One region of the Massilia sp. 9096 genome, then DNA from elsewhere that is predicted to be linked to it. Evidence: predicted binding sites of a transcription regulator. Region 1 holds the regulator's gene; the other holds the start of a gene.
The links. Region 1 encodes sigma-54, which starts transcription at its own class of promoters, with help from an activator protein. Its sites were predicted from a motif close to TGGCANGNAANCTGCTTT; they were not measured.

Region 1 (5,872 bases):
AGCTGTTCTCGAAGGCCGTCATCAAGCAGCTCGACGGCACGAAAGTAACGCAGGAGATGGACAGCGAATTCATCTCGTACGACAACCGCAAGGAAGTCCTGGTCGGCCGCAACGACGCCAACGGCGAGAACAAGGTCGGCAATGGCCGCGGCAGCATGACGCTGCAGCCGCACCGCGCACCGGCCGGCGCTGCAGCGCCCGCACCGGCGGCGGCGCCTGGCGCCCCATCTGCCGCACCCGCGGCCACACCGGCCGCCACCCCCGCCGCGGCGCAACCGGCAGCGGCAGGGAACAAGTGATGGAGGTGCGCAACGACGCAGCCGCGATCGCGTGCGGCAGCACCCTGGTCGTCAAGGGTCTCCAGAAAAGCTACGGCAAGCGCCTGGTGGTGCGCGACGTTTCGCTCGAAGTCGCGTGCGGCGAGGTGGTCGGCCTGCTCGGCCCGAACGGCGCCGGCAAGACCACGTCGTTCTACATGATCGTCGGCCTGGTGCCGTCGGACGCCGGCACCATCGAAGTCAACGGCGCCGACATCAGCAGCCTGCCGATCCACCGGCGCGCGCTGATGGGCCTGTCCTACCTGCCGCAGGAAGCCTCGGTGTTCCGCCGCCTGACGGTCGAGGAAAACATCCGCGCGGTGCTCGAGCTGCAGCGCGAGAACGGCAAGCCGCTGTCCAAGGCGCGCATCAACGAGCGCCTCGACCAGCTGCTGGGCGAGCTGCAGATCGACAAGCTGCGCCAGAACCCGGCGCTGTCGCTGTCGGGCGGCGAACGGCGCCGCGTCGAGATCGCGCGCGCGCTCGCGACCGATCCGCGCTTCGTGCTGCTGGACGAGCCGTTCGCGGGCGTGGACCCGATCGCCGTGATCGAGATCCAGCGCATCGTGCGCTTCCTGAAGGAGCGCGGGATCGGCGTGCTGATCACCGACCACAACGTGCGCGAGACGCTCGGCATCTGCGACCGCGCCTACATCATCAACCAGGGTGCGGTGCTGGCCTCCGGCCGGCCCGACGACATCATCGCCGACGAATCGGTACGCCGCGTGTATCTGGGTGAACACTTCAGAATGTAGTTATGAAACAGACGCTGCAACTCAAGACATCACAGCATCTTGCGCTCACGCCGCAACTCCAGCAGTCGATCCGCCTGCTGCAGCTGTCCACTCTCGAGCTGCACCAGGAAATCGAGCAGGTCCTGAGTGATAATCCGCTGCTCGAACGGCTCGACGATCCGCTCGACCGCTCGGTGCGCCTGCTGGGCGACGGCGCCATCAACAACGCCCCGGCCACGCCGGGCGAGGCTCCCAGCCCGGCCAACGCCAACGGCAGCGACGAGCACAGCGCGCCGGCCGCGAACGCCGAGGGCGAGGGCCACGAAGGCGGCGACGACGTGCACGCCGCCGAGCACGACGGCGACTGGGGCGAGGGCGGCCGGTCGAGCGGCGGCGGCGAGGAAGAGGATGGCCGTCCGCAGCTCGAGGCCAGCCCGGTCTCGCTGCGCGAACACCTGATGGAGCAGGTGCGCATGACCTGCGCCGCGGCGCGCGACTGCGCCCTGGTCGAGCTGATCGTCGACGCGCTCGACGACAACGGCTACCTCGAGGAATCGCTGGACGACATCCACGCGCGCCTGCCGGAAGAGCTCGAGATCGAGTTCGACGAACTGCGCACCGCGCTGTCGATGGTGCAGAGCCTCGACCCGGCGGGCGTGGGCGCGCGCAGCGCCGCCGAGTGCCTGGCGCTGCAGATCCGCCGCATGCCGGGCGTGCCGCTGGTGACGCGGCGCATGGCCCTGGTCATCGTCGAGCGCTACCTGAGCTGGTTCGCCCAGCGCGAATTCAACAAGCTGAAAAAGGCGCTCGACTGCGACGACGAGGACCTGCGCGAAGCCCAGGCCGTGATCCGCCGCTGCAACCCGCACCCGGGCGCCGCGTTCGCTTCGGACGTGTCGGACTTCGTGGTGCCGGACGTGATCGTGCGCCGCGCCAAGGATGGCTGGAGCGTGCAATTGAATCCCGAAGTGATGCCGCGCCTGCGCGTGAACAGCCTGTATGCGCAGGCGCTCAAGCAGGGCAAATCCGAGACCCAGATGAGCGCGCAGCTGCAGGAAGCCAAGTGGCTCATCAAGAACATGCGCCAGCGTTTCGACACGATCCTGCGCGTGGCCCAGGCCATCGTCGAACGGCAGCGCAACTTTTTCTCGCACGGCGCGGTTGCCATGCGGCCCCTTGTTTTACGCGAGATAGCTGATACACTAGGTTTACACGAGAGCACAATTTCTCGCGTCACAACGCAGAAATACATGCTGACCCCGCACGGCATGTTCGAGCTGAAGTATTTCTTCGGGAGCCACGTTGCCACCGAGGCGGGAGGCGAAGCATCATCGACGGCCATCCGGGCTCTCATCGTACAACTCACAGGAGCAGAAGACCCCAAGAACCCTTTATCCGACAGCAAGATCGCGGAGATGCTAGGGGAACAGGGAATGGTCATTGCGCGGCGCACGGTCGCCAAATACCGTGAGGCGCTCAAGATCCCGCCCGTTAGCCTTCGCAAATCCTTGTAACAAACGCTGCCTGTTGCGCTCCTGCGCACGCTTGCGGCAGCGTATCTTCAAAGGAGTGTGTGTATGAATCTCACCATCAGCGGCCATCACCTCGATGTCACCCCAGCCATCCGTGAATACGTACAGAACAAGCTCGAACGCATCACCCGCCATTTCGATCAAGTGATCGATTCCCACGTCATCCTCTGCATCGACAATCTCACCGAAAAAGACAAACGCCAAAAGGCCGAGATCAATCTGCGGGTGGCGGGAAAGATCCTGCATATCGCCAGCGCCGCGCACGACCTGTACGCCGCGATCGACATGCTGATGGACCGCCTGGACAGGCAGGTCGTCAAATACAAGCAGATGCTGCAGAATCATAGTCACACCGGACACAAGCGCATGCTGGATGAAGGAGACAGTGCAGCCGCCACGGCCTGACGCCGTCCGCAGCACAGCATGACGAAGGGCGCACTGGCGCCCTTTTCGTTTTATGATGCGGCTAGATCAACCATCTCCGACATCATGAGCGCAGACGCTACCCGCGAACACGTGCAGACCCGCATTGCCAACGGCACCGGCACCTTTACCCTCGACCGGCCCAAGGCCCTCAATTCGCTGTCGCTCGACATGGTGCGTGCGCTGACGCAGACCCTGCTGCTCTGGCGCGACGATCCTGCGGTCGATGCGGTCGTCATCGCCAGCAGCAGCGAAAAAGCGCTGTGCGCGGGCGGCGACATCCGCTTCTTTTACGAAGCCGGCCGTGCCACGCCGGGCGGTGGCAGCGCGCTGCTCGAAGATTTCTTCACCGAAGAATACGCGCTCAATCACCTGATCCATTTTTATCCCAAGCCCTACATCGCGCTGATGGATGGCGTCGTCATGGGCGGCGGCATGGGCATCGCGCAAGGCGGCCCCGACTGCGCACTGCGCATCGTGACCGAGCGGACCAAGATGGCGATGCCGGAGGTGAACATCGGGCTGTTCCCGGACGTGGGCGGCAGTCACTTCCTGTCGCATGCGCCGGGCAAGCTGGGGGTGTATCTGGGCGTGACGGGCGCGACAATTGGCGCGGCGGATGCGCTGTATGTCGGGTTGGCGGACGCGTTCGTGCCGGGTGAGCAGATGGGCGCGCTGCACGCATTGATCGAGGCGACCCCGGGTGCGCAACTGCCGGCGGCCATGCGCGACTTTGCCGCACCGTTTGCGCAGCAGGCCGGCGCGAGCAAGCTGCAAGCCGCGCGCAGCGTCATCGACCGCCACTTCGGCGCGGCATCGGTGTCCGCCATCATGGCCGCGCTGGCCGGCGACGACGATCCGTTCGCGCAGCAGGCGCTGCAGGCGATGCGCCAGCGCTCGCCGTTGATGATGTGCGTGACCCACGAGATGCTCGAACGCGGCGCCGCCATGGGCGTGGCCGACTGCCTGCGCATGGAGCGTTCGGTGGTGCGCCGCAACTTCGAACACGGCGAAGTGCTGGAAGGCGTACGCGCGCTGGTGATCGACAAGGACAACCGGCCTGCCTGGAATCCGCCGGCGCTGGATGCGGTCACGCCGGACATGGTGGCGCGCTTTTTCGAACCGGTGTGGCCGGACTGGGCGCATCCGCTGCGCCATCTGTGATCCTCGCGCGCGCGTGACGCGCAGTCCCGCGCGAGGCCTTACGGCTGCTCGCGGTGCCTGACCACCACGCGCTCGGTATCGCCGAAATACGCCCCGAGCCGCTCCGCCATGTACACCGAACGGTGCTGGCCGCCGGTGCAGCCGACCGCCACCGTCAGGTAGCTGCGGTTGTCCTTCTTGAACGAGGGCAGCCATTTGGCGATGAAGGCGCGGATGTCCGACAGCAGCTCGGTCGCTTGCGGCTGGGCGTCGAGGAAGGCGATCACCGGCGCGTCGCGGCCATTCAGCGGGCGCAGCGTCAGGTCGTAGTAGGGATTCGGCACGGCACGCACGTCGAACACGAAGTCGGCGTCCAGCGGCACCCCGTGCTTGAAGGCGAACGATTCGAAGAACAGCGTCAGCGGCGCGTGTTCGACCTCGGCCAGTTCCTTGACCCAGGCACGCAGCTTGTTGGCCGACAGCTCGGAGGTGTCGATCACGTGGCCGAGCTTTTCGATCGGTCCCAGGCGGTCGCGCTCTTCCAGGATGCACTCGATCAGCGTGCGGCGCGACGCCGGGTTCTCGCCGGGACGCAGTTCGTGCGACAGCGGGTGGCTGCGCCGCGTTTCGGAAAAGCGCGCGACCAGCGAATGCGTGCTCGAGGTCAGGAAGATCACCTTGACCTGGTGGCCTTCGTCGCGCAGCGTGCTGACCGTGGCCGGCAGCTCGGCCAGCGACTCGGCGCTGCGGGCGTCGACCGCGACCGCGATCTTCTTGTCCGGGTCGCCGTCGACGGTCTTGACCAGGGCCGGCAGCAGGGCGGGTGGAAGATTGTCGACGCAATAATAACCCGCGTCTTCGAGGACGTTCAGGGCAACCGATTTGCCGGAGCCCGAGATACCGGTGATGAGTACAATGCGCATGAGCGCATCATACCGCAATAATTGTCGATGAATTCGTCAAAGACGCGCGATGAATGCTGCTTAATCGCTGCTCATTGCCTGCCGCTGGCGGAGCAGGGGTTTCGTGAAGCATGGCTTCACGCCTGCGGAGCGGGCCGGGCCGCGAGGGCCGGCACTGTAATGCAGCGCATTAATCGCTGCTCATTGCCTGCCGCTGCCGCTCCATGAACTCCTGCAGCGTATCGATGCCGCGCAACTGCAGGATCGTGTTGCGCACCGCGGCCTCGAGCAGCACCGCGATGTTGCGGCCGGCCGCGACCGGGATCACGACCTTGCGGATCGGCAGGCCCAGCACGTCTTCGGTCGGGAAGTGGAACGGCAGGCGCTCGACTTCCTCGTCCAGCGCGCCGCGCTTGACCAGGTGGACGATGAGTTTCAGGCGCATCTTGCGGCGCACCGCGGTCTCGCCGAAGATCGCCTTGATGTCGAGCAGGCCCAGGCCACGCACTTCGAGCAGGTTCTGCAGCAGCGGCGGGCAGCGGCCTTCGATCATGTTGGGGGCAATGCGCGAGAACTCGACGGCGTCGTCGGCGACCAGGCCGTGCGAGCGCGAGATCAGCTCCAGGCCCAGCTCGCTCTTGCCGAGGCCGGAGTCGCCGGTGATCAGGACGCCCACGCCGAGCACGTCCATGAACACGCCGTGCATGATGACGCGCTGCGCCAGCTTCTTGGACAGGTACACGCGCAGGAAGTCGATCACCTGCGCCGCCGGCAGTGGCGTCGAGAACAGCGGGATGTTCTGCTCGTCGCAGATGGCGAGG
Region 2 (5,872 bases), 540 kb from region 1:
TTCTGGACCAACGAGGAAGGCTCGCGCTTCGTGCCCGTGATGATGGGCTCGGGCGTGTTCTGCGGCGCCTTCAGCCTGGAGACGGCCTACGCGGCGCGCGACGTCGACGGCAAGTCGGTCGGCGAGGAACTGGCGCGCATCGGCTACCAGGGCGCGCAGACGCCGGGCGAGCATCCGATCGGCGCCTATTTCGAGACGCACATCGAGCAGGGGCCGGTACTGGAAGACGCCGACAAGGTCATCGGCCTGGTGCCGGCCGTGATGGGCCTGTCCTGGTACGATTGCACGGTCACCGGCATGGAAGCGCACGCCGGACCGACGCCGATGCATCTGCGCCGCGACGCGCTGCAGGTGGCCACGGCCATCATGCAGGAGACGGTGGCGATTGCCAACCGCTACCCGCCGTACGGCCGCGGCACGGTCGGCATGGTGCAGGTGTTCCCGAACAGCCGCAACGTGATCCCCGGCCAGGTCAAGTTCAGCATCGACCTGCGCAACGTGAACGACGCGCTGCTCGACACCATGCACGGCGAGATCACGGCCTTCGTGCAGCGCATGGCGCGCGAGACCGGCCTGGACGTCCAGCTCGAGCGCGTGTCCTACTACCCGCCTTGCCCGTTCCACCCGGACTGCGTGGGCGCGGTGCGCGCCGCCACCGAAAAGCTCGGCTACTCGAGCATGGACGTGGTCTCGGGCGCCGGCCACGACGCCATCTATATCGCGCGCCTCGCCCCGGCCGGCATGATCTTCGTGCCCTGCAAGGACGGGATCAGCCACAACGAGATCGAGGACGCCAGGCCCGAGCACCTGGAAGCCGGCTGCAACGTGCTGCTGCATGCGATGCTGGAACGCGCCGGGGTGGCCGGACAGGCGTATGCCGCGCCGGAAGCGGTATCGGAAGCCGCATCGGCAGCATGACCAGCGCCGTTCCTCGATAGCAACATTAACGGATTGTTACGATAAATCCGGCCGTCGCGTGTTTACAGGCAAGCCACGGCTGGTAGCATGGTGCGGTCATGGCGCCACCCGGCGCCGCCTTGCATGAAGCCGCCGATGCTGAACGGGTATTACGAGACACCGCTGGTGCTGATTTCGATCCTCGTGGCGATCGCGGCGTCCTATTGCGCACTCAGCCTGGCCGGCCGGGTCGCCCAGTCGCGCGGGCGCGCCATGCTGGCCTGGACCGTGGGCGGCGCCATCGCCATGGGTTCGGGCATCTGGGCCATGCACTTCATCGGGATGCTGGCGTTCCGGCTGCCGATTCCGACCGCATTCGACCTGCCGATCACCTTCGTCTCGCTGCTGCTGCCGATCGCCGCCTCGATGCTGGCGCTGTGGCAGGTCAGCCGCTTCGAGCTCGGGCGCACCCGGCTGGCCGTCAGCGCGCTCCTGATGGGCATCGGCATCGCCGCCATGCACTACACCGGCATGGCGGCGATGCGCATGGCGCCGGGCATCGTCTACGATCCGTGGCTGTTCGCGCTGTCGGTGCTGATCGCGATCGGCGCCTCGGCGCTGGCGCTGTGGATCGCGTTCCGCCTGCGCCGCAATACCCCGCGCGTGTGGCTGATGCGTCTGGGCGCCGCGGTCGTGATGGGCGCGGCCATCGTCGGCATGCACTACACCGGCATGGCGGCTGCCATCTTCCCAGTTGGCAGCGTCTGCCTGGCGGCGCGCGCCGGCGTAGAGCACGAGGGCCTGGCGACGCTGGTCGTGATCGCCAGCTTCGGCGTGCTCGGGCTGGCCTTGCTGGCCTCGCTGTTCGAGGCGCGCATGCAAGCCAGCGCGCGCATGCTGGCCGCGACCGAAGCCAGTGCGCGCGAGCGTGACGCCCTGCTTGCGCGCGAGCGCGCGGCGCGCGACGAGGCCGAACGATTGTCGGCGATGAAGGACGAATTCCTGGCCACGCTGTCGCACGAGCTGCGCACGCCGCTCAACGCGATGCTGGGCTGGGCCGGCATGCTCCAGCGCGGCGTGCGCGACGACGCCACGCTCAAGCGCGGCCTGGAAGCGATCGAACGCAACGCGCGCGCCCAGGGCCAGCTGATCGAAGACCTGCTCGACATGAGCCGCATCGTGGCCGGCACCGTGCGCCTGGACGTGCGCCCCCTCGAGCCGGCGCGCGTGATCGAGGCGGCGCTCGCCACCGTGCATCCGGCGCTGCTGGCCAAGCGCATCGAGCTGCGCTGTGCGCTGCCGGACATCGGCGAGGTGCGCGCCGACCCCGGCCGGCTGCAGCAGGTGCTGTGGAACCTGCTGTCTAACGCGGTCAAGTTCACGCCGAGGGGCGGCAAGGTCGAGGTGACGCTCGCGCGCGAGAACGACCAGGCCGCGATCCGCGTGATCGACTCCGGCATCGGCATCTCGGCCGACTTCCTGCCTTACGTGTTCGACCGTTTCCGTCAGCAGGACGCGTCGATCACGCGCAAGCACGGCGGCCTGGGCCTGGGCCTGTCGATCGTCAAGCAGCTGGTCGAGCTGCACGGCGGGACCATCGCGGTCGACAGCGCCGGAGAAGGCGCCGGGGCCGTGTTCACGGTGCGCCTGCCGCTGGCCGAGCCGCAGGCAGGCGCGCCCGCGCGCGCTACGCCCACGCGTGCGGGCGCGGCGCTGGACGAGGGTGCGCGCGCGGCGCTCGCGCAGGCGCAGGCGGTCGACCTGTCCGGCGTGGAGGTACTGGTGGTCGACGACGCGCTCGACACGCTCGACGTGCTGGAGCAGATCCTGCGCCACAGCGGCGCCGGGGTCGTCTGCGCGGGCGGGGCGCTGCAGGCGCTCGAACTGATCGAGCGCACACGGCCGGACGTGATCGTCAGCGACGTCGGCATGCCCGACGTCGACGGCATGGAGATGGTGCGGCGCATCCGCCGGCGCGCGGCGGCCGACGGCGGCGCGACGCCGGTGAACGCGCTGACGGCGCTGACGCGCCAGGACGACCGCGACAAGGCCTTCCAGGCCGGCTTTACGGACTACCTGGCCAAGCCCGTGGATCCGGACGCGCTGGTCGCGAGCATCGCGCGCGCGGCCCGGCGCAGCGTGGCGCCGTTCGACAAGGACGCTTGACGCTGAAGTCCAAGGACGGTCACTGGAAGGTGGTCTCGCGCTCCGGCGTTGCGCTGATGCGGTGGATCGACAGGTCGGCGCCGTCGAATTCCTGCTCGGGGTCGAGGCGCAAGCCGACTGTTTTCTTCAGCACGCCGTACACGATCCAGCTGCCCACAGCGGCGATGACGATGCCAGTCAACGTGCCGAGCAGTTGCGACACGAAGGACACGCCGCCCAGTCCGCCCAGCGTGCGCGTGCCGAAGATGCCGGCCGCGATGCCGCCCCAGGCGCCGCACAGGCCGTGCAGCGGCCACACGCCGAGCACGTCGTCGATCTTCCAGCGGTTCTGCGCCAGCGTGAACATCAGCACGAAGATGGCGCCCGCGACCGCACCGGTGACCAGCGCGCCCAGCGGGTGCATCAGGTCCGAGCCCGCGCACACGGCGACCAGGCCGGCCAGCGGACCGTTGTAGACGAAGCCCGGGTCGTTCTTGCCCATCACGAACGCGATGAGCGTGCCGCCGACCAGCGCCATCAGCGAATTGACGGCGACCAGGCCGTTCATCTTGTCCAGTGTCTGCGCGCTCATCACGTTGAAGCCGAACCAGCCGACGGTCAGGATCCACGCGCCCAGCGCCAGAAAGGGGATGTCGGACGGAGGGTGCGCCGAAACGCGGCCATCCCTGGTGTAGCGTCCGCGCCGTGCGCCCAGCAGCAGCACGGCCGGCAGCGCGGCCCAGCCGCCGACCGCGTGCACCACGACCGAGCCGGCGAAATCATGGAAGGGCGCGCCGAATGCGGCTTGCAGCCAGTCCTGGAGACCAAAGCGATTGTTCCAGGCGATGCCTTCGAACAAGGGATAGACGAGGCCGACCAGCAGGGCGGTGGCGGCCATCTGCGGATGGAACTTGGCGCGCTCGGCGATGCCGCCGGAGATGATCGCAGGGATCGCCGCGGCAAAGGTGAGCAGGAAGAAGAACTTCACCAGTTCGTAGCCGTTCCTGGCGACCAGGGTCTCGGTCGCGCTGAAAAAGTGGATCCCGTAGGCGATGCCGTAGCCGACGAAGAAATAGGCGATGGTCGACACGGCGAAGTCGATCAGGATTTTCACCAGGGCGTTGACCTGGTTCTTGCGGCGCACCGTGCCCAGCTCGAGGAAGGCGAAACCCGCGTGCATCGCCAGGATCATGATCCCGCCGAGCAGGATGAAGAGCGCATCGGCCCCGCTTTTCAAGACATCCATTGCAATCACTACTCCAAAAAAGTGCAGATTGATTCCGAATTGAATCAATGAGCACTCCTGAGTAGCAATTTGCGTTCCAATTTGGTGAAGGCGCGCACCCGAGGTGTGCATGTGCACAAAGACGCGCCGTTTGCGTGCGCAGGCACTTCTACGGTGCGCCGCCGCGCCAAAATGGTGAATCGGCAGCGCCGATTGCGAATGGCAGTGCTACGTCTTCGTGTCGAGTTGACAAACAAATCATCCTTGGCGATCTTGGGTGCACAGGAGAGCGGTCGCCAATGGCGGTCAAGGCGCACTCAGTGACAATACGGCAGCAACACAGGCATGGGCGTCACGCCCGGACTGAGGTATCCTTTTAGAAATCATTCTGACCAGGATACGCATGAAACCTGTCGCTTCGCCGCTGCGCGCGTTGCTCGCCGCCGCTTGCCTCATCAGCCTCGTCCCGGCGCTGCCGGCGCTGGCCGCCGCGCCCAAGATCGCCGGCCCCTCGGCGGCGATCCGCCAGGCCGGCCAGCTCAAACAGATCGAAGAGCGCTTCTACGACGCGCGCGCACGCTTCGAGCCGCTGCTGTACGCCACCGCCAACGGCGACAGCCGCTACGACGACCAGCTCGGCCTGTCGATCGCGCCGCAGGTACGCGCGCGCTACTTCGCGCTGAACCATGCGTTCCTTAGTGATCTGTCCAAGGTCGACCGCAGGCAGCTCGCGCCCGCGAACCAGCTCGACTACGACATCCTGGTCTCGGAAATCCACAGCCAGCTCGACCTGGAAGCCTTCCCCGAGCACCTGCTGCCGCTGAACCAGTTCGACAACGTGCCCAGCACGCTGGCCAACTATGCCGGCGGCACCGGCTCCCAGCCGCTGGCGACGCCGGCGCAGTACCGCGCCTACCTGAGCCGCCTGCAGCAGCTGCCGGCCTGGATCGACCAGGCGGTGGCCAACATGAAGGAGGGCATCCGCACGCAGGTGGTCCAGCCGCGGCCGATCACGCTCAAGATGCTGGCCCAGTTCAAGCAGATGCGCGCCGCCACGCCGGAGGCCAGCGTCTTTTACACGCCGGTGAAGAACATGCCGGCCGGGTTCGGCGACGTGGATAAACGCGCCCTGGGCGACGGCTACCGCAAGGCCGCCGTCGACATCGACGCCGCGCTCGACCGCCTCAACGCTTTCCTCGAAAAAAGCTACCTGCCGGCCAGCCGCAGCAGCGCCGGCTACGGCGCGCTGCCCAACGGCCAGGCCTGGTACCGCGCGCGCATCCGCAACAACACCAATCTCGACCAGGCGCCGGACGCGATCCACGCGCTCGGCCTGAAGGAAGTCGCGCGCATCCAGGGCGAGATCGCCAAGCTGGCGCCGAAGATGGGCTACACCGGGCCGCTGAACCGTTTCCCGCAATGGGTCGCCGGGCAGCGCAAGTACAAGCCCTTCACCAGCGAGCAGCAGGTGCTGGAGCGCTACCGCCAGATCTACGCGCAGGTCGAGGCCAAGCTGCCCGAGTACTTCACGCTGCTGCCGAAGGCCAGGCTCGACATCCAGCTCGAGCCCGAGCTGACCCGCGCCACCGCGTCCGACCACTACAC

Region 2: a site for sigma-54 is predicted at 4,350-4,367, ahead of FA90_RS23685 (ammonium transporter). Genes of this name have one in related genera too.

The regions. Positions count from the first base shown of each region.
Region 1 is NZ_JQNN01000001.1:4,874,782-4,880,653, forward strand. Features, by position in the region: gene lptA (lipopolysaccharide transport periplasmic protein LptA) at 1-299, shown strand, start outside; gene lptB (LPS export ABC transporter ATP-binding protein) at 305-1,072, shown strand; gene FA90_RS21175 (RNA polymerase factor sigma-54) at 1,075-2,565, shown strand; gene hpf (ribosome hibernation-promoting factor, HPF/YfiA family) at 2,629-2,988, shown strand; gene FA90_RS21185 (enoyl-CoA hydratase/isomerase family protein) at 3,073-4,170, shown strand; gene rapZ (RNase adapter RapZ) at 4,209-5,072, opposite strand; gene hprK (HPr(Ser) kinase/phosphatase) at 5,242-5,872, opposite strand, start outside.
Region 2 is NZ_JQNN01000001.1:5,414,951-5,420,822, forward strand. Features, by position in the region: gene FA90_RS23675 (Zn-dependent hydrolase) at 1-918, shown strand, start outside; gene FA90_RS25295 (MHYT domain-containing protein) at 1,042-3,063, shown strand; gene FA90_RS23685 (ammonium transporter) at 3,083-4,288, opposite strand; gene FA90_RS23690 (DUF885 family protein) at 4,671-5,872, shown strand, end outside.